3 regions of the Streptomyces sp. NPDC059695 genome follow, and region 3 is predicted to be linked to each of the others. Evidence: riboswitches for the same ligand, from Rfam matches in the RefSeq annotation. Region 3 holds a riboswitch; each other region holds the start of a gene.

Region 1 (10,150 bases), on a different contig from region 3:
GCGTTGTCGACCAGGTTGCCGACGACGGTGACCAGCTCGCGCGGGTCGACCAGCCGGTCCGGGAGCAGGGAGTCGGGTGCGAGCCGCAGAGAGACACCGCGCTCGGCGGCGACGGTCGCCTTCCCGACCAGCAGCGCGGCGAGGAGCGGGTCGTGGACCTTCTCGGTGACCTGCTCGGCGGTGGCCCGGTGCACGCCGACGACCTCCGTGACGAACTCGACCGCCTCCTCGTGCATCTCCAGTTCCAGCAGACCGAGCAGGGTGTGCAGGCGGTTGGCGTGCTCGTGGTCCTGGGCGCGGAGCGCGTCGATCAGGCCGCGGGTGGAGTCGAGCTCGCGGCCGAGACGCTCCAGCTCGGTGCGGTCGCGGAGGGTCGCGACGGCGCCGCCGTCGTCCGTGGGCATCCGGTTGGCGATCAGAACCCGGTGGCCCCGGACGGTGAGCAGGTCCTCGCCGGTGACCCGGCCGGTGAGGACGTCGGCGGTACGGCCGCCGCCGAGCACCTCGTCCAGGGGCCGGCCCGCCGCCTCGGGGCCGACGCCGAGGAGCCGCTGCGCCTCGTCGTTCATGAGCCGTACCGAGCCGTGGCGGTCGAGGGCCACGACGCCCTCGCGGATGCCGTGGAGCATGGCCTCGCGTTCGGCGAGCAGCGCCGAGATGTCGGAGAAGGCCAGGTCGTGGGTCTGCCGCTGGAGTCGCCGGGAGATCAGGTACGCGGCGAGCGCCCCGGCGGCGAGCGCGCCGCCCGCGTACGCCAGGAGGCCGGGGATGGCGGCGAGGAGCCGGTCGCGGACGCTGTCGTACTCGATGCCGACGGACACCGCGCCGACGATCCGCCCGTCGGCGTCCCGCAGCGGGGCCTTGCCGCGCGCGGAGCGGCCGAGCGTGCCGCTGTCGATCTCCATGACCTCCTTCCCGGCGAGGACGGCGCTCGGGTCGGTCGAGACGACCCGGCCGATCTGCGCGGGGTCGGTGTGCGACCAGCGCACCCCTCGGGTGTCCATGACCACGACGTACTCGGCGCCCGTCGAGGTCCTGATCCGTTCCGCCTCCGCCTGCACCGGGCCGCGCGCGGACGGCCGGCTGCCGGTGAGGTCCGCGGCGAGCCGGGGCGAGGCGCTGGTCCCGGCGATGGCCAGGGCGCGCCGCATGGCCTGGTCGTCGAGCTGGGCGCTCAGCGGGGCGAGGAAGAGTCCGGTGGCGAGGACGGTCACACCGGTCGCGATGGCCAGCTGCATCAGCAGGACCTGCGAGAACACCCGCTGTGGCCACCCGAACCGCCGACGGCGCGCGCGGGGGCGCGGCGGGCTGCTCTGTGCGGGGCTCATGCCCGAAAAGGTAGACGGCCGTGCGCCGTGACCGGAAATGGTGACGGACCGGGCGCCTATTCTGGGGGTTTCCCACGGCCGTGGGCCCCAAGGAACCGGAGGCATGTCCCGTGACGCAGCAGATCCCCGTCGTCGTCCTGACCGGGTTTCTCGGGGCGGGGAAGACCACGCTCCTCAATCACCTGCTGCGCAGCGCCCGGGGCACCCGGATCGGGGTCATGGTCAACGACTTCGGTGACATCGGCATCGACGCGATGACCGTGGCCGGCCAGGTCGGCTCCACGGTCTCCCTCGGCAACGGCTGCCTGTGCTGCGCCGTCGACGCCGGAGAGCTCGACACCTACCTGGAGGTCCTGACCCGGCCCGAGTCCCGGCTCGACGTGATCGTGATCGAGGCGAGCGGGCTCGCGGAGCCGGAGGAGCTGGTGCGCATGGTGCTCGCCAGCGAGAACGAGCGGGTCGTGTACGGGGGACTCGTCCAGGTCGTCGACGCGTCCGAGTTCGCCGCCACCCGGCGGCGCCATCCGGGGACCGACCGGCACCTCGCCCTCGCCGACCTCGTCGTCGTCAACAAGGCGGACCGGGTGGCCGCGGACGAGCTGAGGGGCGTACGGGAGGCGGTGGCCGCCCTCGCCGGTCGCGCCGCCGTGGTCGAGGCCACCCGCGGGCGCGTCGATCCGGAGCTGCTCTTCGACCGGGTCGTGCCGGAGGGCGAGATCGAGGGCCAGATGTCGATCGAGGACCTCCTGTACGGCTCCGGGGACGAGGGCCACGACCATCCGCACGCGGCCTACGAGAGCCTCTCCGTGACGGCCTCGACGCCGCTGCACCCGCGCCGTCTGATGGCCTTCCTCGACTCGCGCCCCGAGGGCCTCTACCGGATCAAGGGCTTCGTCGACCTCGGCGCCGCCGACCCGGCCAACCGCTACACGGTGCACGCCGTCGGCCGCTTCCTGCGCTTCTACCCCGAGCCCTGGCCCGCCGGTGGCGAACGGCTCACCCAGCTCGTCCTGATCGGCTCCGGCGTCGACACGGCCGCACTGCGCAAGGAACTGGCCGCCTGCGCACTGAACGGCCCGCAGGACGCCCCCGACGAGCACAGCATGTGGGGCGTCCTGCGGTACGTGCAGCGGTCCGAGGAGGAACCGGACGAGGGCTAGGGCCTGTCGCCGTACTCCCGTCTGCCCCGCGGGCGACGACAGGAGTACGGCGGCGACACGCCCTAGCTCGCCGGGCCCGCCACCACCTCGACCGTCTGGGGGAGCGGGGTGCCCGAGCCGTCGCGGCGGGGGTCGGGGGCCGGGAGGGAGACCGGGGCGCCGGTCTTCTGGGCCGCGCGGGCCGGGGTGGCGCCCGCCCAGGCCAGGAGCAGGACGTCCTCGCCCTTCAGGAAGCGCTGGCACCGGACGCCGCCGGTCGCGCGGCCCTTGCGCGGGTACTGGTCGAAGGGCGTCAGCTTCGCCGACGTACCCGTCGAGGAGTCCAGGGTGCCGGTGGAGCCCGCGATGGTGAAGACGACGGCCTCCGCCGCCGGGTCCACCGCCGTGAAGGAGATCACCTCGGCGCCCGCGGTGAGCTTGATGCCCGCCATGCCGCCCGCCGGCCGGCCCTGGGGCCGTACCTGCGAGGCCTGGTAGCGCAGCAGCTGGGCGTCGGAGGTGATGAAGACCAGGTCCTCGTCGCCGGTCCGCAGCTCCGTGCCGCCGACGATCCGGTCACCGTCCTTGAGGGTGATGACCTCCAGCTCGTCCTTGTTCGCCGGATAGTCCGGCACCACGCGCTTGACCACGCCCTGCAGCGTGCCGAGGGCGAGGCCGGGCGAGGACTCGTCGAGCGTGGTCAGGCAGACGACCGTCTCGTCCCCCTCCAGGGAGAGGAACTCGGACAGCGGCGCGCCGCCCGCCAGGTTCGGGGCGGTCGCGGTGTCCGGGAGCTGCGGCAGGTCGATCACGGCGATCCGCAGCAGCCGGCCGGACGAGGTCACCGCGCCCACGTCACCGCGCTGGGTGGCCGCCACCGCCGACACGATCACGTCGTGCTTGGCGCGCGTCGCGTCCGGGTCGACCGCGGGCAGCTCCGCCGTCGCCGTACGGGCGAGGAGGCCGGTCGAGGAGAGCAGCACGCGGCACGGGTCGTCCGCGACTTCCAGGGACACGGCCGCGACGGGCGCGCCCGCCGACTCCAGCAGGACCGTCCGCCGGTCGGTGGCGAACTTCTTGGCGACGGCCGCCAGTTCCGCCGAGACCAGCTTGCGCAGCTCCGCGTCGGAGTCGAGGATCCCGGTGAGCTCGTCGATCTCGCCGTTCAGCCGGTCGCGCTCGCTCTCCAGTTCAAGGCGGTCGAACTTGGTGAGGCGGCGCAGCGGGGTGTCCAGGATGTACTGCGTCTGGATCTCGCTCAGCGAGAAGCGCTCCATCAGGCGCTCCTTGGCCTGGGCGGAGTTCTCGCTCTCCCGGATGAGCCGGATGACCTCGTCGATGTCGAGCAGCGCGACGAGAAGGCCGTCGACCAGGTGGAGGCGGTCGCGCTTCTTGGTGCGGCGGAACTCGGAGCGGCGCCGCACGACCTCGAAGCGGTGGTCGAGGTAGACCTCGAGCAGCTCCTTGAGGCCGAGGGTGAGCGGCTGTCCGTCGACCAGCGCCACGTTGTTGATGCCGAAGGACTCCTCCATCGGCGTCAGCTTGTAGAGCTGCTCCAGGACGGCCTCGGGCACGAAGCCGTTCTTGATCTCGATGACGAGACGCAGGCCGTGGCTGCGGTCGGTGAGGTCCTTGACGTCCGCGATGCCCTGGAGCTTCTTGGAGCCGACCAGGTCCTTGATCTTGGAGATGACCTTCTCGGGGCCGACCGTGAAGGGCAGCTCGGTCACGATGATGCCCTTGCGGCGGGCCGTCACCGTCTCCACGGTCGTGGTGGCGCGGATCTTGAAGGAGCCGCGGCCCGACTCGTACGCGTCCTTGATGCCGGACAGCCCGACGATCCGGCCGCCGGTCGGCAGGTCGGGGCCCGGCACGAACCGCATCAGCGTCTCGAGGTCGGCGTTCGGGTACCGGATCAGGTGGCGGGCGGCCGCGACGACCTCGCCGAGGTTGTGCGGGGGCATGTTCGTCGCCATGCCGACCGCGATCCCGGAAGCGCCGTTGACCAGCAGGTTCGGGTAGGCGGCGGGGAGGGCCACCGGCTCCTGCTCCTGGCCGTCGTAGTTCGGCGAGAAGTCGACCGTGTCCTCGTCGATGGACTCGGTCATCAGGAGCGCGGCCGGGGCCATCCGCGACTCGGTGTACCGCATGGCGGCCGGCGGGTCGTCGTTGCCCAGGGAGCCGAAGTTGCCGTGGCCGTCGACGAGGGGGAGCCGCATGGAGAAGGGCTGTGCCATGCGGACCATCGCGTCGTAGATCGAGGCGTCGCCGTGCGGGTGGAGCTTGCCCATCACCTCGCCGACGACACGGGCGCACTTGACGAAGCCGCGGTCGGGCCGGAGCCCCATCTCGCCCATCTGGTAGACGATGCGGCGCTGGACGGGCTTCATGCCGTCGCGGGCGTCGGGGAGGGCGCGCGAGTAGATCACCGAGTACGCGTACTCGAGGAAGGAGCCCTGCATCTCGTCGACCACGTCGATGTCGAGGATCCTCTCCTCGTACGCGTCGTCCGGCGGCGGTGTCTTCGTGCTGCGGCGGGCCATCGCGGCTGCGGCTCCTTCACCAACAAGGTTGATCTGACGCGGACCATTGTGGACCGTGCCACCGACAACGCCGACCGCGACCCGGAAGAGGGACATCACGAAGCCCCGGGAACTTCGCCAGGTGTCGGCGCGCTTGCATACAGTGGCAGGACTTTTTCACATCGCGATCGAAGGGACGTACATGCCCATGGGTCACACGGCCACGGCCGAGGCCGGCTCCGGCGGCCTGACAGCGACCGAGCACCGGTTGGCGAACGGCCTGCGCGTGGTGCTCTCGGAGGACCACCTGACCCCGGTCGCCGCGGTCTGCCTCTGGTACGACGTCGGCTCGCGCCACGAGGTCAAGGGCCGCACGGGCCTCGCCCACCTCTTCGAGCACCTGATGTTCCAGGGCTCGAAGCAGGTGCACGGCAACGGCCACTTCGAGCTGGTGCAGGGCGCCGGCGGCTCGCTCAACGGCACGACGAGCTTCGAGCGCACCAACTACTTCGAGACCATGCCCACGCACCAGCTGGAGCTCGCGCTCTGGCTGGAGGCCGACCGCATGGGCTCGCTGCTCGCCGCGCTGGACGACGAGTCCATGGAGAACCAGCGGGACGTCGTCAAGAACGAGCGCCGCCAGCGCTACGACAACGTGCCGTACGGCACGGCCTTCGAGAAGCTGACCGCCCTCGCCTACCCCGAGGGCCACCCGTACCACCACACGCCGATCGGCTCCATGGCCGACCTGGACGCGGCGACGCTGGAGGACGCGCGGAACTTCTTCCGCACGTACTACGCCCCGAACAACGCCGTGCTGTCCGTCGTCGGGGACATCGACCCGGTGCAGACGCTGGCCTGGGTGGAGAAGTACTTCGGCTCGATCCCCGCCCACGACGGCAAGCCCGCGCCGCGCTCCGGCGAGCTGCCCGAGGTCATCGGCGAGCAGCTCCGCGAGGTCGTCGAGGAGGAGGTCCCGGCCCGCGCGCTGATGGCCGCCTACCGGCTGCCGCACGACGGCACGCGCGCGTGCGACGCCGCCGACCTGGCCCTGACGGTCCTGGGCGGCGGGGAGTCCTCCCGCCTGCACAACCGCCTGGTCCGCCGTGACCGCACGGCCGTCGCCGCCGGCTTCGGCCTGCTGCGGCTCGCCGGAGCGCCCTCGCTGGGCTGGCTGGACGTCAAGACCTCCGGGGGCGTCGAGGTCCCGCAGATCGAGGCGGCCGTCGACGAGGAGCTCGCCCGGTTCGCCACCGAGGGCCCCACGCCCGAGGAGATGGAGCGCGCGCAGGCCCAGTTGGAGCGGGAGTGGCTGGACCGGCTCGGCACCGTCGCGGGCCGCGCGGACGAACTGTGCCGGTTCGCCGTGCTGTTCGGCGACCCGCAGCTCGCCCTGACCGCCGTCGACCGGGTCCTCGACATCACCGCCGAGGAGGTGCGCGAGGTCGCCGCGGCGAAGCTGCGCCCCGACAACCGCGCGGTGCTCGTCTACGAGCCCCTGGCGACCGAGCAGAGCGACAGCGCCGACGGCGAAGACGACGAAGAGGGAGCGGACCAGTGACGGACGCCGCCGTGTCCTTGACGAGCATGGACTTCCACCCGCAGCCGCAGCCGGGCACCGCGAAGCCGTGGGCCTTCCCGGCCCCGGACCGCGGGAAGCTGGACAACGGTCTGACGCTGCTCACCAGCCACCGCCCCGGCCAGCAGGTCGTCGCCGTGGAGATCTTCCTGCCCGCCCCGCTGGACGCCGAGCCGGCCGGTCTCGACGGTGTCGCCACCATCATGGCCCGCGCGCTGTCCGAGGGCACCGACCAGCGCAGTGCCGAGGAGTTCGCGGCCGAGCTGGAGCGCTGCGGCGCCACGCTCGACGCGCACGCCGACCACCCGGGCGTACGGGTCTCCCTGGAGGTCCCGGCCTCCCGGCTGCCCAAGGCGCTCGGGCTGCTCTCCGAGGCCCTGATCGCCCCGGCGTTCCTGGAGACCGAGGTCGAGCGCCTGGTGCGCAACCGTCTCGACGAGATCCCGCACGAGTCGGCCAATCCGGGCCGCCGCGCCGCCAAGCAGCTCTCGAAGGAGCTGTTCCCGGCCGAGTCCCGGATGTCCCGGCCGCGCCAGGGCACCGAGGAGACCGTGGCCGCGATCGACGCCGCCGCCGTCCGCGCCTTCTACGAGGCGTACGTCCGGCCCGGCACGGCCACCGCCGTGGTCGTCGGCGACCTGACCGGCGTCGACCTCGACAAGGTCCTCGCCGAGACGCTGGGCGCCTGGACCGGCGAGCCCGCCGAGCCGCTCCCGATGCCGCCGATCACCGCCGACGACACCGGACGGGTCGTCATCGTGGACCGCCCCGGCGCCGTGCAGACGCAGCTGCTCATCGGCCGGATCGGCGCCGACCGGCACGACCGCGTCTGGCCGGCCCAGGTCCTCGGCACGTACTGCCTCGGCGGCACCCTGACCTCGCGTCTGGACCGGGTCCTGCGCGAGGAGAAGGGCTACACGTACGGCGTGCGGGCCTTCGGCCAGGTGCTCCGCTCGGACGCCGGGGGGAACGGCGCCGCGATGCTCGCCATCAGCGGATCCTTCGACACCCCGAACACGGGTCCGGCGCTTGAGGACCTGTTCACGGTGCTGCGCACGCTCGCCGCGGAGGGTCTGACCGACGCCGAGCGCGAGACGGCCGTGCAGAACCTGGTGGGCGTGGCGCCCCTCAAGTACGAGACGGCCGCCTCCGTCGCCGGGACGCTCGCCGACCAGGTGGAGCAGCACCTCCCGGACGACTTCCAGGCGCAGTTGTACGCGCGCCTGGCCGAGACCGGCACGGTCGAGGCGACGGCCGCCGTGGTCAGCGCCTTCCCGGTGGACCGGCTCGTCACCGTGCTCGTCGGTGACGCGGCGCAGATCGCGGAGCCGGTGCGCGCGCTCGGGATCGGTGAAGTGACCGTCGTGACCGGCTGATTCCGGCCACCGCACGACAACGCGAGGACCCCGACGGCATGGTTCGTCGGGGTCCTCCGCTTTGTCCGTATTGAGGTCAAGATGATCGTTTGCCCTGTGGCATGTCTTACAAAAGACCTGTCTGGTTGGTGATTGAAAGACGATCCGCATAGCGTCAGGGCGGCTGTTCGTCAGTTGCACGTGCCGCAGCCGCGGCATCGGACAGTCATCGCCGAGTCCCCGTCAGGCGCGAGCCTGGGGAGCCGGGGACCCACACGTAGTCCCTGGGGTGAATCGGGTGCCTTCGTCTCGACGGAGGGGCCCGTAGGAGACCTTCCTGCTCCGAACCCGTCAGCTAACCCGGTAGGCGAGAAGGAAGGAAAGGATCAGCCCCTACATGGCGTTCACCCGTGCCACCGGGAAGCATCGTGGTCCGAGCCGGATGGCACGCCGCAGCGTGGGCATCGCCGGTGCCGCGACGCTCGCCACCACCGGCGTCATCGGAACCCTCGCCTCCCCGGCTCTCGCCGCGGACATCGACAACCGCTCCCCTGAGGACACCGGTCTCACCCAGGTGATCACCGAGGACTCCCTCGTGGACCGGATCAACGCCCAGGCCGCCGCCCAGGAGCGGGAGGCCTTCGAGGCCATCGCCAAGGCGAAGGCCGAGGCCGAGGCCAAGCGCAAGGCCGAGGCCCGGGCCAAGGAGATCCGGCTGGAGCGTGAGCGCGCCGCCCGCGAGGCCGAGCGCCGCCGCCTGGCCTCCTTCCAGCTCCCCGTCGGCGGCTCGTACGTCTCCACCGGCTACAAGACCGGCGGCTCCCTCTGGTCCTCCGGAAGCCACTCCGGCGTCGACTTCCACGCGGCCTACGGCACCCGGGTCGTCTCCGTGGGCTCCGGCACCGTCGTCGAGGCCGGCTGGGGCGGCGCGTACGGCAACAACATCGTCATCCGGATGAACGACGGCACGTACACCCAGTACGGGCACCTCTCCTCCATTGGGGTCTACGTCGGCCAGACCGTCGAGCCCGGCCAGCAGATAGGCGTCTCGGGCTCCTCCGGCAACTCCACGGGCCCGCACCTCCACTTCGAGGCGCGCACGAGCCCCGACTACGGCTCGGACATCAACCCGGTCGCGTACCTCCGCGCCCGCGGCGTCAACGTCTGACCGGACCGGACTCGCCCGGACCCGACCGGACTGGACCGGACAGGGTCGGGCCGGACCCGACCTGACCCGACCGGCCGTCGGCCCGGATCCCCGCGCACCGCATCGCAAAAGCCCCGGCTCGTACTGAGCCGGGGCTTTTCGCTGACCAAAAGAAGCCAAAGGCCGTCATGGATTCCGCTGGGGCATCGGAATTTCCGGCGGGCTGCAATAGAGTCGCAGACCGGGCGCAGAAAAGGCGCCGATCGAATGGACTCACGCGGACCAAGGCGGAGGTCGGACATGCGCATTCCCGCGCACTCGGTATGCACGGCGATCCGGGACGACATCGTCTCCGGCGTGTTCGAGCGGGGTGCCCGGCTGACCGAGGAGCAGCTCGCCCGCCGGTACGGGGTCTCCCGCGTCCCGGTCCGCGAGGCGCTGCGCACCCTGGAGTCCGAGGGCTTCGTCGTCACCCGGCGCCACGCCGGCGCCCATGTCGCCGAGCCGACCGAGCAGGAGGCGGCCGATCTGCTCGACATGCGGGCGCTGCTCGAACCGCTGGGGGCCGCGCGGGCCGCGCAGCGGCGCACGGAGGCCCACCTCAAGGTGCTGCGCGGCCTGGTCAGGCTGGGGCAGGAGCGGGCCAGGCGCGGTCAGGGCGAGGATCTGCGCTCGCTCGGCGGCTGGTTCCACGAGACGCTCGCGCAGGCGTCCGGGAGTCCGGCGCTGACGGCGCTGCTCACCCAGCTGCGGCACAAGATCGCCTGGACGTACGCGGTGGATCTGCCCGCCCTGCCCGTCGAGGCCTGGGCCGAGCACGGCGCGATCGTGGACGCCGTGGCGCGCGGCGACGCCGAGCGGGCGAGGGCGCTGACCGCGCTGCACGCGGAACGCTCCCTGCCGCTGCACCGGCTCAAGAGGCCGGAGCGCCGTGTGAGGGTTTCGCAACATGCAGTCAACACGACGAGCGCCCGGAATTAACACGCACGCCGTATACAAAGAACGGGAATTCCGCCCGGCATTCGTTCCGGCGATTCCGGGCTGCCCGGAATCGAAGCGGGGCCGCCCGGAATCGGGGCC
Region 2 (10,150 bases), on a different contig from region 3:
GTCGGCGAGGCTCCGCGTCCGGTCCCACAGGTGCGCGCCCGTCGCCTGCCAGTGCGCCGCCCAGCCGGCCGGGCCGAGCGCGTCGTGGAGGCGGCGGCGCTCCTCGGCCCACGGCCGGGTGCGCACCTCGTCCCGTACCGAACGGCCCCGGTCCGCCAGGTGCCGTACGAGCGTGACGGCGGCGAGCGGCGAGTCCGCCCACAGGACGCGCTCCGGCTCGGCGAGGCCGGCCGTGCGGTACGCGAGCCGGACGCCGGCCTCGGCGGCGGCCCGGTCGGCGGGCCCGGTGGCGGCGGCGACGGCCCGCCACCTGTCCGCGGCGGTGGTGCGGTTCATCTCGATCTCCCCCATGTCCTTCACTTCTCTCCTGCGGACGTCAGTCCGCGACGATCCGGTACGCGCCGGGCACGTACTCCCGCTGCCGCACCACCCGGTACCAGCCCCTGGGGAGCGGTATGGGCGCGTGCTCCTCGTGCACCACCCGTCCGCCCTCGGGCAGTTCGAGCAGGAGCGGGCCGAAGGGCCCCGGTTCCGGCACGAGCCGGCCCGGGCCCGGGATCGCGTGGGCGTGCCCGGTGACCTCGCCGAGGGCGAGGACCAGGCGCCCCCGGGCGTCCCTCGGCTCTCCCGCCGCCCCCTTCACCCGCTCCGGTACCGCCGCCTCCGCGACGGGCACGATCAGCACGTCTCCCTGCCGGTACATGGCTCTCCCCAACCCGTCCGGCACGTGCGGCCGGACACGAGAACGACGCTAGGACCCACCACTGACAATCGATCCGGAAGCGCCCCGGCCGGGGGTGTTGTCGGTGCCGCTTGGTACAACTCTCTCCATCAGCCGACCCACCCCGACCGTTGTCTGGAGCGCCGCCATGACCGTTGGCACCTACCTGCAGGAATTCCACGGCCTGCCCGTGTTCGACTTCCCGGGCGCGGACGCGCAGGTCGAGCTGCCCGGGACGGACGCGGTCGCCTGGCGGATCTCCGCGCCGACGTACTCCGACCCCGGGGACGAGCTGTGGGGGCCGCGGTTCGAGCGGTTCCTGAAGACGGTGGACACGGGCCGGGTGCGCGCGCTGGTCGTCGGCGGCTGGGACGAGGCCTACGAGAACTCGTCCGCCGACATCGTCACCGCGCTGATCGGCGCGAACAACCGGCTGACGGGCCTGGAGGCGGTCTTCCTCGGCGACATGACCGGGGAGGACTGCGAGATCAGCTGGATCATCCAGTCCGACGTGACCCCGCTGCTCGCCGCCTACCCGGGGCTCCGGGAGTTCGGGGTGCGCGGCGGCTCGGAGCTGGCCTTCCCGTCCATCCGGCACGAGGGCCTGCGGGCCCTGGTCGTGCAGACCGGAGGTCTCCCCGCCGACGTGGTGCGCGGCATCGTGGGCAGCGACCTGCCCGCCCTGGAGAAGCTGGAACTCTGGCTCGGCACCGACGAGTACGGCGGCGACAGCACCCCCGACGACCTGGCGCCGCTGCTCGCCGGCACCGCCTTCCCCGCCCTGCGCGAGCTGGGCCTGTGCGACAGCGTGATCCAGGACGCCGTGGCCGCCGCCGTCGCGGGCGCGCCGGTCGTCGCCCGGATCGAGCGGCTCGGCCTGTCCATGGGCGTGCTCACCGACGAGGGCGCGGCGGCCCTCCTCGACGGGCAGCCGCTGACCCACCTCACCCACCTCGACCTGTCCCACCACTACCTGTCGGCGGCGATGGCCGAGCGGGTCCGCGCCGCGCTCGTCCCGCACGGCGTGACCGTCGACCTCGGTGACGCGCAGGTGGCGGAGGACGACGGCGACGGGGACGTCTGGCGCTACGTCGCGGTCGCCGAATGACCTCCGGCCCGCGCCTCGTGGTCGTCGGCGATCCGGCGGGCCGCCGCGTCGCGTTCTTCCAGGACGCGCTGCGGACCGCCGGGCTGCCCGGGGCGCGGGCGGTGTCCTGGCCGGACGTGCTCCGGGGCCGGGCGCGGTTCGCCGGGGGCGAGACGGTGCGGCTGGATTCCCCCGGTGAGGACCCGGAGGCCGACCTGCTCCTGCGCGGGGTCGACGATCCGGCCCGGGTCGAGGGCACCGGCCGGTGGTACGGACGGTTCACCGCCGCCGTGGCGGACCTCGGCCGCTGCGTCGCGGAGGCGGGCGCCGTCCTGGTCGACGACCCGTCCGAGCTCGCCGTCCTGTTCGACAAGCGGCTGGGGCACGGCCTGCTCCGGGCGGCCGGTGTCCCGGTGCCGGAGTCGCCGACCTCGGGACCCGGCGCCCCGGTGGTGCGCGGCTGGGCGGACGTGCGGGCGCTGACCGCCGGGGCGGGTCTGCGCCGGGTGTTCGTGAAGCTCGCGCACGGCTCCTCCGCCTCGGGGGTGCTCGCGGTGGAGACGAACGGCGCGGGCCGGGTCCAGGCGACCACCTCGGTGGAGCGGGCGCCCGACGGGCGCCTCTTCAACTCCCTGCGGGTCCGGCGCTACACGAGCGAGCGCGAGGTCGCCGCGATCGTGGACGCCCTCGCCCCCGACGGTCTGCACGTCGAGCGCTGGGTGCCGAAGGCGACCCAGGGCGGCCGGGCGGCCGATCTGCGGGTGGTGGTGGTCGACGGGCGTGCCACCCACGCCGTGCTCCGCACCAGCCGTTCCCCGATGACCAATCTGCACCTGGGCGGCGCCCGGGGCGATCTCGGCGCCGCCCGGGCGGCGATCGCCGCGGCCGGGGGCCGCTGGGAGGACGCGCTCGGGGTCTGCGAGCGGGCCGCCGCCGTCTTCCCGGGCACCCGGTGCGTGGGTGTCGACCTGCTGCCCGCGAGCGGCTGGCGGCGGTTCGCCGTGGGCGAGGTGAACGCCTTCGGCGATCTGCTGCCCGGCCTGACGGGCCTGCCCGGCGGCGGCGCCGAGGGACTCGACACGTACGGGGCCCAGGTGGCGGCGCAGTTCCCCGGCTCCACCTCAGGCCTCTCACCCCTCACGTACCCCTCTCGCACCACAGGAACGAGCACCCCGTGAACCAGCCCGACATGAACGCGATCGTCGGCAGCCACGACCTGCTCCTGGTCACCCTCGACACCCTCCGGTACGACGTGGCGGCCGAGCTCGCGGCGGAGGGCCGCATCCCGAACCTGGCGCGCCACCTCCCCGGCGGCGTCTGGGAGCGGCGGCACGCGCCCGGGAGCTTCACGTACGCCTCCCACCAGGCGATCTTCGCCGGCTTCCTGCCGACCCCGGCGGCGCAGGGACCCCACCCCCGGCTGTTCGCGGCCCGTTTCGCGGGCAGCGAGTCGACGGCCGGCGGCACCTGGGTCCACGACTCCCCTGACATCGTGTCCGCACTGGCGGGCGCGGGCTACCGGACGGTCTGCGTGGGCGGCGTCGGCTTCTTCAACAAGCAGCCGCCGCTCGGCTCCGTGCTCCCCGGTCTCTTCGAGGAGAGCCACTGGGAGCCCTCCTTCGGCGTCGCCTCCCCCCGCTCCTTCGAGTCCCAGGTCGCGTGTGCCGAGGAGGTCGTGGCCGGGCTGCCGCGGGAGGAGCGCCTGTTCCTCTTCGTCAACGTGTCGGCGCTGCACCAGCCCAACTGGTTCCATCTGCCGGGCGCGACCCGCGAGGCCGGCGACTCCCGGGAGACCCACGCGGCGGCCCTGGAGTACGTCGACCGGCACATCGGGCGGCTCTTCGCCGCGATGAGCCGCCGCCGCCCCTGTTTCGCGATCGTGTGCTCCGACCACGGCACCGCGTACGGCGAGGACGGCTTCACCGGGCACCGGCTGGGCCACGAGGTCGTGTGGACCGTGCCGTACGCGCAGTTCGTCCTGGCCGGGCCCGAGGGCGGGGTGGCGGCATGAGCGCCACGACCCGCACTTCCCCGAGCGGCACCGCCCGCCCTTCCCCGGGCGACACCCCCCGTCCGTACCGGAGCTACGTCTACGCCTATCCGCACAAGACGGCGTACCGCGCGCTCCCCGGGCGCCCCGGTCTGGCCGCGCTCTGGGCCGGGGAGCCGAAGGACGCGCTCTCCCTCTACGCGCACATACCGTTCTGCGAGGTCCGCTGCGGCTTCTGCAACCTCTTCACCCGGATCGGCGCCCCGGACGAGCTGACCACCCGCTATCTCGACGCCCTCGACCGGCAGGCCGCCGCCGTCCGCGAGGCCCTCGGGGACGCGTCGCCGGTGCGGTTCGCGACGGCCGCGTTCGGCGGCGGCACGCCCACCTTCCTCACCGCCGCCGAGCTGGAGCGGCTGTGCGACATCGCCGAGAGGCGGACGGGGGTGGACCTGCGGGCGGTGCCGCTCTCCGTGGAGACCTCCCCCGCGACCGCGACGGCCGACCGGCTCGCGCTCCTGGCGGACCGCGGCGCGACCCGGCTCAGCATCGGCGTGCAGAGCTTCGTGGAGGCGGAGGCGCGGGCGGCGGTCCGGCCGCAGCACCGCGCGGACGTCGAGGCGGCGCTCGGCCGGATCCGGGACACCGGGGTGCCGGTGCTCAACATCGACCTGATCTACGGCATCGACGGGCAGACGGAGAGGTCGTGGCGGGTGTCGCTGGACGCGGCCCTCGCCTGGCGGCCCGAGGAGCTGTACCTGTATCCGCTGTACGTGCGCCCGCTCACCGGCCTCGGCCGGATCCAGGACCCGGCGGCGGCCGACCGCGCGTGGGACGAGCACCGGCTCCGGCTCTACCGGTACGGCCGGGACCACCTCCTGGCGCAGGGCTACGAGCAGGTGTCGATGCGGATGTTCCGCCGGGCGGACGCCGGTCCCGCCGGACCGGACGACTACGCCTGCCAGACGGACGGCATGATCGGCCTGGGCTGCGGCGCCCGCTCGTACACCTCGGCGCTGCACTACTCCTTCGACTACGCCGTGGACATGCGGGAGATCCGCTCGATCATCGACGCGTACACGGAGACGGAGGACTTCTCCCGCGCCGAGGTGGGCCGGGCGGTGGACGCGGACGAGGCCCGGCGGCGTCATCTGCTGCAGTCGCTGCTCCAGGCCGGGGGCATGGAGGTCGCCGGGTACGAGGAGCGGTTCGGGTCCTCGCCGTTCGCGGACTTCGGCCCGGAGCTCGCCCGGTTCGAGGAGTACGGCTGGATCGCGGACGCCCCGGCGGGCCTGCTGCGGCTGTCCCCCGAGGGGCTCGCCCACTCGGACGGGCTCGGCCCGGAGCTCTTCTCCCCCGCCGTACGGGCCGCGATGGCCGCGTACGAGACGAAGTAGGCGGCGACCGTGGACCTCACCGTGCTCTACCGGGGGCCGCTCGCCTCCTGCGACTTCGACTGCCCCTACTGCCCCTTCGCCAAGCGCCGGGACAGCCGCGAGCAGCTGCGCGCGGACCGGGCCGCCCTCGAACGGTTCACCGGCTGGGCGGCCGCGCAGACCGGGGACCGGCTGCGGATCCTGTTCACCCCGTGGGGCGAGGGCCTCGTCCGCTCCTGGTACCGGCGGGCGCTGGTCGAGCTGTCCCGGCTGCCGCACGTGGAGCGGGTGGCGATCCAGACCAACCTGAGCTGCCGGACCGAGTGGCTGGCCGACGCGGACCCGGAGAGCGTGGCCCTCTGGTGCACGTACCACCCGGGGCAGACGCCGCAGGAGCGGTTCCTCGCCAGGTGCCGGGAGCTCGCGGAGCGGGGCGTCCGGTACAGCGTCGGGGTGGTCGGTCTGCCCGAGCACCGGGAGGACGCCCGCCGGCTGCGGGCCGCCCTGCCGCCGCACGTCTACCTCTGGGTGAACGCGGCCGAGGGGCACACGTACACCGACGCGGAGGCCGGGGGCTGGACCGAGCTGGACCCGCTCTTCCCGTACAGCCGGCATCCGCACCGCTCGGCGGGGCTGCCCTGCCGCACCGGCGAGTCGGTGATCTCGGTGGACGGCGAGGGGACGGTGCGGCGCTGCCACTTCGTCAGGGCCGAGCTGGGGAACCTGTACGACGGCTCGTACCGCGCCGCCCTGCGTCCCCGCACCTGCCCCCTCGCCCTGTGCGACTGCCACATCGGCTACGTCCACCTGGAGACGCTGCCGCTGTACGACGTCTTCGCGGGCGGGGTCCTGGAGCGGATCCCGGCCGCGCCCCCGGCGGGCGGGGCCTGAGGCCTACAGCGGCATGAGATCGGGGCGCTTCGCCTCGACGTGGTCGCCCGAGCTCTCGCCGCGCAGCCGCCGCCCGATCCAGGGCACCAGGTACTCCCTGGCCCAGTGGATGTCGTCGCGGCGCACCTCCAGCGTGCCGCGCGGCGGGACCGGCGGCCAGGCCTGGTCCGGGTCGGCGGGCACCGGCAGGCCGAGGACCTGGGCGGCGCGCAGCGCGACGCGGGTGTGTCCCTCGGCCGACAGGTGCAGCCGGTCGTCGTCCCAGGCGCGCCGGTCCTGGACGGACCTCAGCGACCACAGGTCGAGGACCGGGCAGCCGTAGCGGTCCGCGATGGCCCGGACGTGACCGTTGTACGTGGCGATCCTGCCGCGCAGGTGCTTGAGGAGGGTCACGCCCCGGGTGTCGAAGCCGGTGGTCACCATGACCGTGCCGACGGCGGAGGTGAGGTCGGCGACGGCGCGCTCGAAGCGCTCGGCCACCTCGTCGGGGTCCGTTCCGGGGCGGATGATGTCGTTCCCGCCCGCGCAGAAGGTCACCAGGTCGGGGGCGAGTTCCTTCGCCCGGGGGACCTGTTCCGCCACGATCTGGTCGAGGAGGCGCCCGCGTACGGCCAGGTTGGCGTAGCGGAAGGCGTCGTGCTCCGGCAGCTGGTCGGCGAGCAGGACCGCGAAGCGGTCCGCCCAGCCGACGTACGTCCCGTCGGGCCCGGGGTCTCCGACGCCCTCGGTGAAGCTGTCACCGATCGCCGCGTACGACCCGAATGCGTTCTTGTCTGTTGATCTCGAATCGTCTGCCACGGGAGCACATCCTTCACCTTTGGTTGTGACCTACGCGACCGTAAGGAGGGGTTGACGGCGGGTGACATATGCCACCGATAAAGATTCCGCCAAGCCGGAATACGCCGGAGGCCCGGCACAGGTGTGCCGGGCCTCCGCTGCCGAGAGGTGCCGCAAAGGCGCCGAAGGGCGCCGATGGTGCGTCAGATGCTCACGCCGTGCGAGCGCAGGGCCGCCAGCGGGTCGATGTCGGAGCCGTACTCCGGACCCGTCCGGATCTCGAAGTGCAGGTGCGGGCCGGTGACGTTGCCGGTCGCGCCGGAGAGGCCGATCTGCTGGCCGCCGGTGACGGTCTGGCCGGCGGAGACGGAGATCGAGGACAGGTGGGCGTACTGCGAGAAGGTGCCGTCGGCGTGCTGGATGACGACCTGGTTGCCGTACGCGCCGCCGTCGCCGGCGGAGTAGACGGTGCCGGGGCCGACCGCGACGACGGTGGTGCCGGTCGAGGCGATGAAGTCGACACCGGTGTGGTAGCCGGAGGACCACATGGAGCCCGAGGCGTGGTACGGGGTACCGAGACCGCCGCTGACGGGCGCGACCCAGCCGGAGGAGGAGGTCGTGCCGGCCGAGGAGGACGACGCCGGGGCGGACGCGGTGGCGGCCTCGGCGGCGGCCGGGGCCGAGGAGCGCTCGCTGCTCCGCGAGGCGCGCGGGGTGTCGCCGTTCTTGCCGGAGCTCTCCGCGCTCTTGTGCGCGGCGGGCTTCGCGGTGCCCTTCGCGCCGAGGGTGAGCTTCATGCCGGGCAGGATCAGCGAGGGGTCCTCGCCGACGACCTGACGGTTGTCCTGGTAGAGCTTCTGCCAGCCGCCCCGGACGTGGTGCTCGGCGGCGATCTTCGACAGGTAGTCGCCGCGGACGACGGAGTACGTCTTCGGCGCGGCCTTCGTGCCGGCGGGCGCGGCCTCGACGGCGGCGGCCTTCACCTGGGCGACGGCGGGCGCGGCGACCGGGGCGGCCTGCTCGGCGGCGTGGGCGCCGGTGGCTCCGAGGAGCGGGAGGGCGACGACGGCGCCACCGGTACCGGCGGCGGCGATGCCGCGGGTCAGACGGCTGGACTTGACGCGGCGGTGCTTACCCTTTGCGGGCATGGCGAATTCCTCTCCGGCGCCTGCGAGGTGAGCTGTCGGGTTCGGACTGGAGATGTCCGGCCGCGTTCGCACGCGACTTCACCCCGAGCCGTCCTTCTTCGAGGGATCGGCGTAGTACCTGGGTCCCCCGCTCCTGCCTCGTACGGGTGAGTGTGGATTCCGGTCGGTGGCAGGATTCGGCGGTCCGTCCGGAGTGAGCGCGACGCTAGACGAGTGGGGTCGGGGCGAACAAGCCGCGGTTTTCACGCGCTCCGGAATCGCGTGATGTCCGGCCGGAATTCCGGTCACCCTCCGTGGATGACGGTCCCTCGATCGCCTTTTCCCGGGGGGTATTTGGAAAAGACGATCAGGCACGGTCCGTCACGGTTATGACGCTGCTCACGCGCCGATCCCCATCTCCCCTACAACCGGGGCGGGTTACCCCTAACATCCTAATCCGGACAGATCACCCATTCCCGCCCGAGGGGGTGCGTGCCCGGCTCCGGGAAAGAGATGATTGCCCCAGGAACCGATCTACAGAACAGGAGCAGCCGTGACGCAGCAGCTGCCACAGGTCCAGCCCGCCGGCGACGCCGAGCCCGAGCTCGCGGGGGTCCGCAACTTCCGGGACGTGGCGGGCCTGCCGACGACGGACGGGCGCGCCGTCCGCCCCGGCCGCCTCTTCCGCAGCGGCCACCTGGCCCACGCGACGGAGGGCGACGCCGCCTTCCTCGCCTCGCTCGGCCTGCACACGGTCTTCGACTTCCGCAACGAGTCGGACCGGAAGGTCGAGGGCGCGGACGTCGAGCTGCCCGGCGTGCGGAACGTGAACATACCGCTCAGCGACCCGGCCGACGGCAAGGAGTTCTGGAAGCTGGTGCGCGGCGGCGAGATCGCACAGCTCCGGGAGGTCCTCGGCGACGGCAAGGCGGCCGCCCGGATGACCGAGTCGTACCGGAGGATGATCGTCGAGCGGACCGCGGAGCACAGCCGGATCCTCCACTCCATGGCGGAGGAGAGCGTCCCGGCCCTGATGCACTGCGCGGCCGGCAAGGACCGGGCCGGACTCGGCATCGCGATCACCCTGCTCGCGCTCGGCGTCGAGCGGGAGGCGATCGAGGCCGACTACGTGAAGTCGAACGACCCGCACCGCCGCTACAACGTGCGCCGCAGCTCCGTCGCCCCGGACGCGATGTCGCCCGAGGTGATGGAGCTGCTGAGCCCGCTCTTCGACGCGCGGGTGGAATACCTGCGGGCCGCCTTCGAGGCGATCGAGGCGACCTGGGGCTCGGTGGACGCCTACCTGACCGAGGGCCTGAAGCTGGCCCCGGAGACGCGCGAGCGGCTGCGGCAGCGGCTCCTCACGGAGGCGTGACCGCCCGGAGGGCTACTGGTTCTGCCCGCCGAGCGTGAAGAGCAGGTAGAGGAAGCCGGCGAAGAGGTGACCGGCCACCAGATAGGCGAAGAGGCGGAGCACGAGCCCCTTGGGGAACTTGCCCTCACCGCGCTCTTCGCCGGTGACAGGTGCAGACTTCTCGGACATGTCGGTCCTTTCCTGAAGAATCGTCATGGAAGGTCAGCGTCGATGCGGCGTCCCGTCGCCGAGGCACAGCTCGGCGGCGGGGCTCTGCATCAGGGTGTGGACGAAGAGCAGCTCGGCCCCGCCGGCCGTGGCGGCGCCGATCCGGTGCGGGGTCAGCGAGTCGAAGTGCGCGCTGTCCCCGGGATCGAGCACGTGGACGGCCTCGCCCAGCGCGAGCCGCACCCGCCCCTCCAAGACGTGGATCCACTCCTCGCCCGGATGGACGCGCACGATGTCGGCCCGGGTGGCGTACGGCACGTGGACCCGCAGGCACTGGAGCGCGCGGCCGGCGCCGCCCGCCTGGCGGTAGATCCAGCCGTCGGCCTCGACGGGCTCGGAGCGGCCGGCCCGGACGACCGGGTCACGCTCGGGCGGCGCCTCTCCCAGGAGCTCTGAGACCGTCGTACCGTAGATGCGGGACAGGGCGAGCAGCATCGGGAGCGAGGGCTGCCGGTTCCCCGTCTCCAGGCGCGAGAGGTGGGCCGGCGAGAGCCCGGCCCGCTGGGCGGCGGCCTCCAGGGTGAGTCCCCGGCGGCGGCGCAGGGCCCGCAGCTGCGGGGCGACGTCGGGCAGGACGCCGGGGGTGTCGGGGTCCGGGG
Region 3 (10,150 bases):
TGACGGTCGGCGTGCTCAACGAGGTCGTGCTCGACGTGGTGGTCCTCGGGGTGGACGGCGTCGACCCCGAGCTCGGCGTGATGGCCCACCAGGAGGACGAGGCGAGCATCAGCCGGCTCTTCGCGGAGCGGGCGAGCCGGGTCGTCGTGGTGACCGACTCCTCGAAGATGGGCCGCCGGGCGTTCGCCCGGATCTGCGGCCTGGACCGGATCGACCTGCTGGTGACCGACACGGGCATCGCCCCCGAGACGGTGGCGCAGCTCACGGAAGCCGGAGTGAAGGTCCTCACCGTCTGACGCGGAGAACCCCGTCGGGCGACTCATTGGTCTGAAGTCGGACCAATTCGGGAGCCCGTACTGCAAGGTCTTGGCATGTTCACACAGTAATTACCGCGCGGCTGTATACCTTTAAGCTCCCCTCCCCCATCATGTCTCCGACGTGCCGCTGGGGCACACCGTGACAGGAGAGGCGGGGCATGATTCCCATCAGCCGCAGAGGTTTCGTCGGGATCGGCGCGGGGCTCATGGCGGGGGCCGCGCTGCCGCCGGTCCAGGCGTCGGCCGCCGCGAGCACCGCGACCGGCACCCTCACGGACGTCAAGCACGTGGTGATCCTCATGCAGGAGAACCGCAGCTTCGACCACTACTTCGGCACCCTGCGCGGCGTACGGGGCTTCGGCGACCGCGCCGCGGGCAACCTGCCCGGCGGCTGGGGCATGTTCAACCAGCCCAACTGGGGCGGCCGCCAGTACCCCTGGAAGCTCAGCGACACCCCGGCCGCCGGCGGCGTCGACGGCGAGACCCTGGCCCAGTGCAACGGCGACCTGCCGCACAGCTGGACCTCGCAGCACGCCGCGTGGAACAAGGGGCGCCTCGACAACTGGGTCACGGGCGTGGGCAACACCCGCTCGCTCGGCCACCTGGCCCGCGGCGACATCCCCTTCCACCACGCGCTCGCCGACCAGTACACGATCTGCGACGCCTACTTCTGCTCGACGCTGAGCGCCACCGGCCCCAACCGCACGTTCCTGTGGAGCGGAAAGATCGACGGCTCCAGCAAGGACGGGGGCGACGAGTCGGGCCTCACCTGGGAGACCTACGCCGAGGCACTCCAGCGCGCCGGGGTGAGCTGGAAGGTCTACCAGAACGCCCAGGACAACTACGGCGACAACGGCCTCGCCTACTTCAAGAAGTTCACCGACGCGCGCCCCGGGGACCCGCTGTACGACCGCGGCATGGGCTCGGTCCCGAAGGTGACCGGCTCGACGCCGGACGACATCGCCGCGGCGATCCGCGCCGACGTCGTCGCGGGCACCCTGCCGCAGGTGTCGTGGGTGGTCGCGAACGAGGCCTTCTCCGAGCACCCGTACGCACCGCCCGGGGACGGCGCCCACTTCGTCGACCTCGTCTACCGCGCGCTGGCCGCGAACGCCGAGGTCTTCGACTCCACGGTGCTGTTCCTCAACTACGACGAGAACGACGGCTTCTTCGACCACGTGCCGCCGCCGGTCGCCCCGCCGGGAACCGCGGGCGAGTACCTGGACGGCGTCCCGATCGGCCTGGGCTTCCGCGTCCCCATGCTTGTCATGTCCCCGTGGACGCGCGGTGGCTGGGTGAGCTCCGAGGTCTTCGACCACACGTCGGTGCTGCGCTTCATGGAGACCTGGACGGCGGCGCTCGGCACCCCGGCGACCTGTCCGAACATCAGCGCCTGGCGCCGGAAGGTCACGGGCGACCTGACCGGTGTCTTCGACTTCGCCCACCCGGTGTACGGGGTTCCGGCCGGCCTCCCGTCCACGGCGAAGGTGATCGGGCAGGCCACCTGCGGCCCGCTGCCGAACCCGGCGCCGCAGAACAACGCGCTGCCGGCGCAGGAGTCCGGCACCCGCCCGGCACGCGCCCTGCCGTACCAGGTGAACGGCAACCTCGACCGCTTCGAGTTCGGCGCCGCGGGCAAGATCCTGGCCTGGTTCTCGATGACCAACCAGGGCGCGGAGGCCAGGCGGTCGGCGCACTTCTCGATCCATCCGCACCAGTACCGGGACACCGCCGCCTGGCAGTACACCGTCGACCCCGGCGACACGGCCACGGACTTCTTCAACATCGGCCTGGGATCGGGTTCGGGGAAGTACGACATCTCGATGATGGGCCCCAACCGCTTCCTGCGCCGGTTCATCGGGGACGCCTCCAAGGCGGGCAAGGCCGTCGAGGTGGCCGCGCGGTACGCACCCGAGTCGGGGACGGGCAAGACCGCTCTGTGGTTCAGGATGACCAACACCTCGGCCGGGCCGGTCACCTTCACCATCCGCTCGAACGCCTACCGCTCGGACGGTCCGTGGACGTACACGGTGCCGGCGAACTCCAGCCGCGAGGACTACTTCAACGCGGTGGCGTACAACGGCGGCTGGTACGACTTCACGATCCTCGCCGACATCGACGGGACCTGGTCGCGCCGGTACACCGGCCACATCGAGAACGGAGCCGCGAGCGTCAGCGGCTGACCTCCGCCCCCACCGGCCGGGCGGCGGCCTTCCGGTCGCCGCCCGCCTTCGCCCGCGGCGGCGTACGGCGCGGTCGCGTCCGGGGACGTGCCCGTCAGTGCCCGGGGCCGGTCTCCTCACCTGAGTCACGGCCCGGGTCCTCCGCCACGGGCAGGCACTCGTCGAGGAGACCCACGACGTCGCGCCAGGCTCGCTGCGCGTGCCGCGGGTGGTAGCCGACGCCGGGGACCATGGGGTGGTCGACCGTCGGGTGGTGGAAGGCGTGCAAGGCTCCGCCGTAGACCGTGAGGCGCCAGTCGACGTCCGCGGCCCGCATCTCGGCGATGAACGCGTCCCGCTGCGCGGGCGCCATGATCGGGTCTTCCGACCCGACCCCGGTCCAGACCGGGCAGCGAATGCGCGCCGCCTCGCCCGGTCGGCCCGTGGTCAGTGCGTTGACCGTCCCGATCGCGCGCACGCCGACGCCGGCGCGTCCGAGTTCCAGACCGATGGCACCGCCCGTGCCGTAGCCGACAGCGGCGATCCGCTCGGGGTCGGTGCGCGGTTCGGCCCGCAACACGTCGAGCGCCGCGAGGCCGATGCCTCGCATCCGCTCGGGATCGGCGAGCAGCGGCAGGCAGCGGGACAGCATCTCCTCCGGATCGTCCAGATAGCGCCCGCCATGGAGGTCGAAGGCCAGCGCCACGTACCCCAGCTCGGCGAGCGCGTCGGCCCTGCGGCGCTCGACGTCGCTGAGCCCCGTGCCCTCCGGTCCGAGCAGCACCGCGGGCCGGCGGTCGGCACCGGCCGGGAGCGCGAGGTGCCCGATCATGGTCAAACCGTCGGCCGGATACTCGACCGTACGCGTCGTCACCGTCGTCATCGTCGTCGTCATGGGACGTGACGGTAGTGAGCGGCGAGCCCGGTCCGGCGGGTGTTCCGCCGCCGGCGGAACGGCGCGGCCATTTCCATAAACTCTGAATATAAAGACGCTATGCTTTGAGCGTGAGTCGTCAAGACACCGCCCCCGGCGCGTCCGCCGCCATCGGGGCAGCCCTCTACGGCCTGGCCACCAGGGCCACGAGACGCCTGCCCCGGGACATGAGCCTCACGTCCGCCGCCACCCTGGCCACCCTGGACCGGACCGGCCCGCGGCGCATCACCGATCTGGCCGCGGTCGAGGGCGTCACCCAGCCCGCGATGACCACCCTGGTCCGCGTGCTCGAGGAGTCCGGCCTGGTCGAGCGGCGGGGCGACGCGTCGGACAGACGGGTCACGCTGGTGTGCCTGACCGAGGCCGGCGCCTCCTACGTCCGGACGCGGCGCCAGGCGGGCGTCCACGCGTTCGAGCGGTTGATCGGCGAACTCACCGAAGACGAGGTCGAGGCGCTCGTGGCCGCCCTCCCGGCGCTGAAGCACCTGTCAGAGCTCGAAGGCCGGGACCGCGAAGGCCCGAAGCAGTGACCGGGCAGCCGGCCGGCGGGGGCACGGTGAAGGCCCTCCCCGTGGCGCGCTCCGAGGCGCGGCCGCTGGTCCCCGCCCTGATGTTCATCGCTCTGGTCGTGGCGGCGGTCGCCAGCCTGGGGACGCCGCTCATCACCAGCGTGGCGACCTCGTTCCACGTCTCGCTCGGCAGCGCGCAGTGGACGCTGACCGTCGCGCTGCTCAGCGGCGCCGTCGCCACGCCGGTCCTGGGCCGGCTCGGTGCCGGCCGGCACCGGCGCGCCACGATCCTCACCACACTGGCGGTGGTCGTCGCCGGCAGCGCGCTCACCGTGCTGCCGCTGCCCTTCGGGTGGCTGCTGGCCGGCAGGGCCGCCCAGGGCGTCGGGCTCGGGCTGACGGCGCTGATGATGGGCGTGGCCCGGGACCACCTCCCCGAGGAACGCGGGGCGGCCGTGATCGCCCTGATCTCGGTGGTCTCGGTCATCGGGGCCGGCGTCGGCTACCCGCTGGCCGCACTGCTCGCCGAACTCGGCGGGGTACGGGCCGCCTACGGCCTCGGCCTGGCCGTCACCGCCGCCGCCCTCCTGACCGCGTGGCGCTCCATGCCCGAGGCGCCCGAGGGCCGCTCCGCCCCCGTGGACGTGGCAGGCGCGGTCGTCCTGGCCGCCGCGCTGGTCCTGGTGCTGCTGCTCGCCGGCGAGCGGGATCTGTGGAGCCGGCACCTCGCGGTGGCGGCGGGCCTCGCCGTCGTCGCGGTGGTGCTGCTCTGCGTCTGGGCCGTCGTCGAGCTGCGCAGCACGACGCCCCTGGTCGACGTGCGGGCGGTACGGCACCCGGCGGTCGCCGGGGCGAACCTCGCCATGTTCGTCGGCGGGATCGGCATGTACCTCCTGCTCACGCTCCTCACCCGGTACGCGCAGACGCCACCCGGCGCCGGCTACGGCTTCGGGCTCACCACCTTCGTCGCCGGGCTGGTCCTCATCCCGTTCTCGGTTCTGGGGTTCGTCGCCGGCAAGCTCACGCCGCGGGTCCGGACGCGGATCGCCGACCCCCTGCTCCTGGCCGGCAGCGCCGTCGTGGTCGGCGGCGGGTTCGCCCTGTTCGCGGCGGCCCGGTCGGACCCGGCCGAACTGTTCGCGGCGATGGGCGTGCTCGGCTTCGGCGTCGGCGGGTTCTCGGCCGTGATGCCCGGCGTCATCCTGGCCGTCACGCCCCGGAGCGAGACGTCGAGCGCCATGAGCTTCCACTACGTCGTCCGCAGTGTCGGGTACTCCCTGGGCAGCGCCGTCGGCGGGATGGTCCTCGCCGCGGGCACCGGCCCCGGCCGGCTCTTCCCCGACGACGGCGCCTACACCACCGCGGCGCTGGTCGGCATCGGCGCCATGGCGATCACGGCCCTGACGAGCCTCGCTCTCGCACGCCGGCGCTCCCCCGAGACCCACCCGTGAGCCGGACGCACGCGTCCCCGCACGGGAGGTCCCCTGCCCGACGGTTACCGGGGCTGCGTCTGCCGCACGGCGGGAACGGGCGCGACCGTGTGGTCAGCGCCCGGCGTGCGCCGCCCGGCGGACCGTGGCGTCGAGAAGCGCCACCGCGTCGTCGGCCGTACGGCCGGGCGCCCGGTTCCACGGTCCGATCAGGCCGTGCCACCCGCGTGACCTGAGCTCGGCCATGATCCACGCGGCCGCCTCGTGCATGGTGTCCGCGCCGCCGTAGCCGAGACGGTGGGCCGCGAGGAGAGCGCCGCAGACGCACCGTGCCCCACGGGCGTCGCGCAGCTTGTACGGGGCGTTCTGCCAGCCCCACTCCGTCAGCACCAGGCGCGCGTAGCCGAGGTGCACGGAGGGCCGCAGCTCGGCCTGGCCGACGCGGCGCCAGGAGTGCAGCCGGTCCGGGAGCACGGCCCCCAGCCGGCCGGGGAGGCGGCGCTCACCGGGGAGCTCCGGCGGCAGGGCGGCGAGGGCGTCCGCCACGAGCCGGTCCACCGGCACGCTGAGCAGCTCCCGCCAGCCCTCCCCGGCCGGCGGCGATTCCGCGGGGGCGGTCCACTCCGTGACGATCCGCTGCCAGGTGACGCTCTCGAAGAGGGCGGCGGCCTCGCGGTCGAGGCTGTCGGGGCTGAGGAGAGAGGTGGAGGGCGGCATGGAGGCGGCTCCCGGGTCGACTTCCCCCATCATTCAAGAAGAATGTCTGTTTTGCCACTTTTACGCCCACTCGGAGAGTCGTCCACCCGGGCACCCCACCTCGCCTATTTCACCCCTATTTACCCAGCACGGAATTAAAGCTCAATTCGGACATTGCGCCCCGGGTGACGCGACTCACTCATCGGCCCCCGCCCCGTCCCGGCACCTCGGCCCACCCCGTACCGGGCAAGGAAGTTCAACGGTCTCCCGGCGGCATCGATCTTGAATTCCATGAATTCCGTGATCCATTTACCGATACCCGGCACCCGTTCCCCTTGTTATCGATCGCGTGCCTGGCCTACGGTCACCTCCATTCGAGCGGAACGCCCAATCCTGCCGCCGCTCGGTAAAACTCCCTTTCACCCGACGGCAGGAGCGGGGGACCCACGAATACGCCGGTCCGGATTCCGGAGCGGCTCGGGGTGCAGCCGCGTGCGCGCGGCCGGACATCTCCCGTCCGAACCCGACAGCTCACCCCGCAGGCGCCGGAGAGGAAACCCGTCATGCCTGCTCTCGGTAAGCACCGCCGTCCCCGTCTCGGCCACGTCTCCCGCGGCCTCGCCCTGGTCGGCACCGGTGGCGTCGCCCTGACCCTGCCGCTCATCGCCCCGGCCGTCGCCGGCGCCGCGCCCCTGTCCGGCGCCCCGCAGACCGCCGTCGAGGCCCCCGCGGCTCCCGCCGCGACGATCACGGTCAAGGCCCCCGCGGCCCCGGCCGCCGCGCGTACGTACACCGTCGTGAGTGGCGACTCGCTTTCCCTGATCGCCCAGAAGAAGGGAATTCAGGGCGGCTGGAAGAGCCTTTACCACGCAAACAAGAGCGTCGTGGGTGACAATCCGTCACTCATTCGCCCCGGTCTTGAACTGACGATTCGTCGGGATTCCGTGAAGGTGGCCGTCCCCGCCGAGGCCAAGGCGAAGAAGTCCGCCACGAACGAGCGGGCGAGCCGCTCCGAGCGCCGCGCCGCCACCCCTGCCGTCGCCACCGGGACGGGTTCCTCCGCCGCCGCGGCCGCTCCGGCCGTCGCCGTCCCCTCCGCCGTCAAGGCGGCCCCGATCGCCGCCACCAACTACGCCGACAACCTCGACGGCTGGATCCGCGAGTCGCTGGCCATCATGGGCCAGCGGGGCATCCCCGGGTCCTACGACGGGATCTACCGCAACGTCATGCGCGAGTCCTCCGGAAACCCCCAGGCCATCAACCTCTGGGACTCCAACGCGGTCGCCGGAACCCCCTCGAAGGGCCTCCTCCAGGTCATCCAGCCGACCTTCCTGGCCTACCACGTGCCCGGCACGTCCATGGACCTGTTCGACCCGGTCGCCAACATCACCGCCGCCTGCAACTACGCGGCCGACCGCTACGGCTCCATCGACAACGTCAACTCGGCGTACTGATCTCCCGCCGCCGGAAGTGCCCGGCGAACCAGGAGGTGGCGAGTTCCGCCACCTCCTCCAGGGCGCCCGGCTCCTCGAAGAGGTGCCCGGCGCCCCCCACCACGGCGAGCCGGTTCTCACAGCGCAGCAGCGCCAGGGCCCGCCGGTTGAGGTCCAGGACCAGCGCGTCCGCGCCGCCCACCACCAGGAGCGTCGGGGCACGCACCCGGGCCAGGTGCTCGGCCGCCAGGTCCGGCCGGCCGCCGCGCGAGACGACGGCACTCACCGGGGACGCGGGGTCGCCCGCCGCCCACAGCGCGGCGGCGGCGCCCGTGCTCGCGCCGAAGTAGCCGAGCGGGAGCCCGGTGCTCCCGGGCCGCGCGGCCAGCCACTCCGTGGCCCCGGCGAGCCGCCCGGCGAGGAGCGGGGTGTCGAACACATGGGCCCGGTCGGTCGCCTCCGCCTCGGTCAGCAGGTCGAAGAGCAGCGTCCCCAGACCCGCCCGGTTGAGCGCCGCGGCGACCGCCCGGTTCCTGGGGCTGTGGCGGCTGCTGCCGCTGCCGTGCGCGAACAGGACGATGCCACCCGCGTCCTCGGGCACCGCGAGCCGCCCGCCGAGGGCGACGCCACCGACCGGGATCCTGACGTCCGTGTCCTGGACGACGGGGACACGCGCGGTCCTGATCCGCTCCAGACACGCGATGACCTCGGCGTCGGGGGTCTGCGAGAAGTCCCGGTAGAACTGCCCGATCGCGAAGAAGAGCTCCGGCGCGTGCACGCTGACGGTCTCGTCGGCCTCCCCGCCGAGGCGGGCCGTCCAGCCGCGCGGTGCCACCGGGACGGCGAGGACGATCCGGGCGGCGCCCCGGGCCCGGACGACCCGGCAGGCCGCCAGCGCCGTGGCCCCCGTGGCCAGCCCGTCGTCGACCACGACGACCGTCCGCCCGTCGAGCGGCACGGACGCCCTGCTGCCCCGGTAGCGGAGGGCGCGCTGGTCGAGCTCCGCGTGCTCCCGCTCCTCCACCGCCGCGATGGCGCGGTCGTCGACGCGTGTCTCACGGATCACCCGCTCGTTGAGGACGCGCACGCCTCCCTCCCCGAGCGCCCCCATCGCGAGCTCCGGCTGGTGGGGCACCCCGAGCTTCCGCACGAGACAGATGTCGAGCGGTGCGTCGAGGGCCTCGGCGACCTCCACCGCCACCGGCACGCCACCCCGTGGGAGCCCGAGGACCACGACGTCATGGTCCTTGAGGTGGCCGAGCCGGGCGGCGAGCTGCCGCCCCGCGTCCGTGCGATCGCTGAAGAACATGGTTCCGCCGCCCTTCCGCCTGCGCGGCTGGGGCCCGGGGAGGGACGGCGTGCCCCGCCCCCTGCCCGTCTCTCCAGGGTAGACGGGTCCCCGGCCCGGGCCGGGGGACCGCTCGGTCCCAGGCGGAGCGGCTCCGTACCGTGCGGGTCAGCGGGACTGCAGGGCGTCGAGGGCCACGGTCTGGGCTATCGCCAGGCGCCGGTCGAGCTCGGGGTCGGCTATGTCGAGCACGTACCGGTCCCGGATCCCGAACCGCTTGTCGACCGACATGACGGGCCGCTCCCCCTCGGTGAAGTCGAAGTGGTACGGCACGGCGAACGGGAGGAAGTCCGTGAAGGGCAGGAACTCCCAGGCCCTGCGCAGCAGCGCCACGGTCTCGTTCCGCTCCTGGCCGGTGACCTCCGCCGCCCCGCCCTCCCGGCTCAGGTGCCAGGTGCTGCGCAGCAGGGAGGCACCGAAGTTCTTGCGGAAGGAGCCCAGTCGGGTGCCGGAGGCTCCGACCACGTCGTACGTCGCGCCGAGGTCGATGACCTGACGGGCCTTGAAGGTGAAGAGGACCTGACGCCTGGACTCGTCGGTGTAGAAGGTGACGTGCTCCTTGAGGGCCATCCTCTTCTGGTGGGCGAAGGCGACGAGTTCGCCCTCGCCGCCGTCCGGGCCGACGGTGTGCACCAGGTAGCGGTTGGCCATGGGCGTGACCTTCTGCCGGACGAGAAAGCGGTGCTGCGACTGCGCGAGGCCCATCGGTGGTGCTCCTGCCGGTCGTGGACGGTCCGTGGAAGACCGTCTCCTGAGGTCGAGAGCACGATGATCCGACGCCGGGGAGCCCCGGCGCAGTCCTCGAAAGTCGTCGGTTGCGTCGACCTTCGGCTGAGACCGGGGCCCTGCGCTCCTCAGGCGCCGAGGAAGGCCTCGATCGCCTCCGCGAGGGCCTGCGGGGTCTCCTCGGGGGCGTAGTGGCCCGCGTCCTTCAGGACTTCGAGGCGCGCGTTGGGGTACCAGCGCAGCCAGGTGGCCTCCATCGCCTCGGTGCCGAGCGCGGGGTCGTGGGCGCCGACCACGAGCAGGACGGGGACCGGGTTGTCACGGACGCGCTCGTGGAAGTCCGCGCGGGACCAGGAGTCCAGGTAGGCGCGGAAGGCCGTCGCGGAGGAGCGGGTGACGGAGCGTTCGACGAGCGCGCTCAGCCAGGCCTCGTCGTAGCGTCCGCCGGTGGTGTTGTCGATGATCGCGCGCCGGTTGGCCGGTTCGTCGGCGGCGCCCGCGAAGAGCTCCCAGGTGTCCCCGTCGAGGGGGAAGCCGGCGGCGGAGACCGGTGAGACGCCGATGATCGAGCGGACGCGGTCCGGGGCGTCGAGGA

What was found. A riboswitch is a leader RNA that binds a small molecule or an ion and turns the genes downstream of it on or off. The one in region 3 is predicted to bind cyclic di-AMP.
Region 1: another riboswitch for cyclic di-AMP. It lies ahead of ACFV2S_RS24180 (M23 family metallopeptidase); the one in region 3 lies ahead of ACFV2S_RS09420 (transglycosylase SLT domain-containing protein).
Region 2: another riboswitch for cyclic di-AMP. It lies ahead of ACFV2S_RS10855 (peptidoglycan DD-metalloendopeptidase family protein); the one in region 3 lies ahead of ACFV2S_RS09420 (transglycosylase SLT domain-containing protein).

Annotation. Positions count from the first base shown of each region.
Region 1 is NZ_JBHWFF010000020.1:31,489-41,638, reverse strand. It holds gene ACFV2S_RS24205 (ATP-binding protein) at 1-1,328, opposite strand, end outside; gene ACFV2S_RS24200 (CobW family GTP-binding protein) at 1,439-2,488, shown strand; gene ACFV2S_RS24195 (DNA topoisomerase (ATP-hydrolyzing) subunit A) at 2,551-5,010, opposite strand; gene ACFV2S_RS24190 (M16 family metallopeptidase) at 5,192-6,550, shown strand; gene ACFV2S_RS24185 (M16 family metallopeptidase) at 6,577-7,944, shown strand; cyclic di-AMP (ydaO/yuaA leader) riboswitch at 8,144-8,308, shown strand; gene ACFV2S_RS24180 (M23 family metallopeptidase) at 8,321-9,091, shown strand; gene ACFV2S_RS24175 (GntR family transcriptional regulator) at 9,371-10,051, shown strand.
Region 2 is NZ_JBHWFF010000007.1:5,202-15,351, reverse strand. It holds gene ACFV2S_RS10895 (DUF6745 domain-containing protein) at 1-351, opposite strand, end outside; gene ACFV2S_RS10890 (hypothetical protein) at 377-703, opposite strand; gene ACFV2S_RS10885 (STM4015 family protein) at 870-1,829, shown strand; gene ACFV2S_RS10880 (STM4014 family protein) at 1,826-2,986, shown strand; gene ACFV2S_RS10875 (STM4013/SEN3800 family hydrolase) at 2,998-3,819, shown strand; gene ACFV2S_RS10870 (STM4012 family radical SAM protein) at 3,816-5,195, shown strand; gene ACFV2S_RS10865 (STM4011 family radical SAM protein) at 5,205-6,065, shown strand; gene ACFV2S_RS10860 (SGNH/GDSL hydrolase family protein) at 6,069-6,863, opposite strand; gene ACFV2S_RS10855 (peptidoglycan DD-metalloendopeptidase family protein) at 7,046-7,990, opposite strand; cyclic di-AMP (ydaO/yuaA leader) riboswitch at 7,995-8,182, opposite strand; gene ACFV2S_RS10850 (tyrosine-protein phosphatase) at 8,523-9,344, shown strand; gene ACFV2S_RS10845 (DUF6126 family protein) at 9,357-9,512, opposite strand; gene ACFV2S_RS10840 (helix-turn-helix domain-containing protein) at 9,546-10,150, opposite strand, start outside.
Region 3 is NZ_JBHWFF010000006.1:5,277-15,426, reverse strand. It holds gene ACFV2S_RS09450 (DeoR/GlpR family DNA-binding transcription regulator) at 1-296, shown strand, start outside; gene ACFV2S_RS09445 (phosphocholine-specific phospholipase C) at 476-2,500, shown strand; gene ACFV2S_RS09440 (dienelactone hydrolase family protein) at 2,595-3,362, opposite strand; gene ACFV2S_RS09435 (MarR family winged helix-turn-helix transcriptional regulator) at 3,485-3,943, shown strand; gene ACFV2S_RS09430 (MFS transporter) at 3,940-5,373, shown strand; gene ACFV2S_RS09425 (hypothetical protein) at 5,467-6,102, opposite strand; cyclic di-AMP (ydaO/yuaA leader) riboswitch at 6,423-6,606, shown strand; gene ACFV2S_RS09420 (transglycosylase SLT domain-containing protein) at 6,612-7,502, shown strand; gene ACFV2S_RS09415 (phosphoribosyltransferase family protein) at 7,486-8,790, opposite strand; gene ACFV2S_RS09410 (hypothetical protein) at 8,938-9,534, opposite strand; gene ACFV2S_RS09405 (alpha/beta fold hydrolase) at 9,684-10,150, opposite strand, start outside.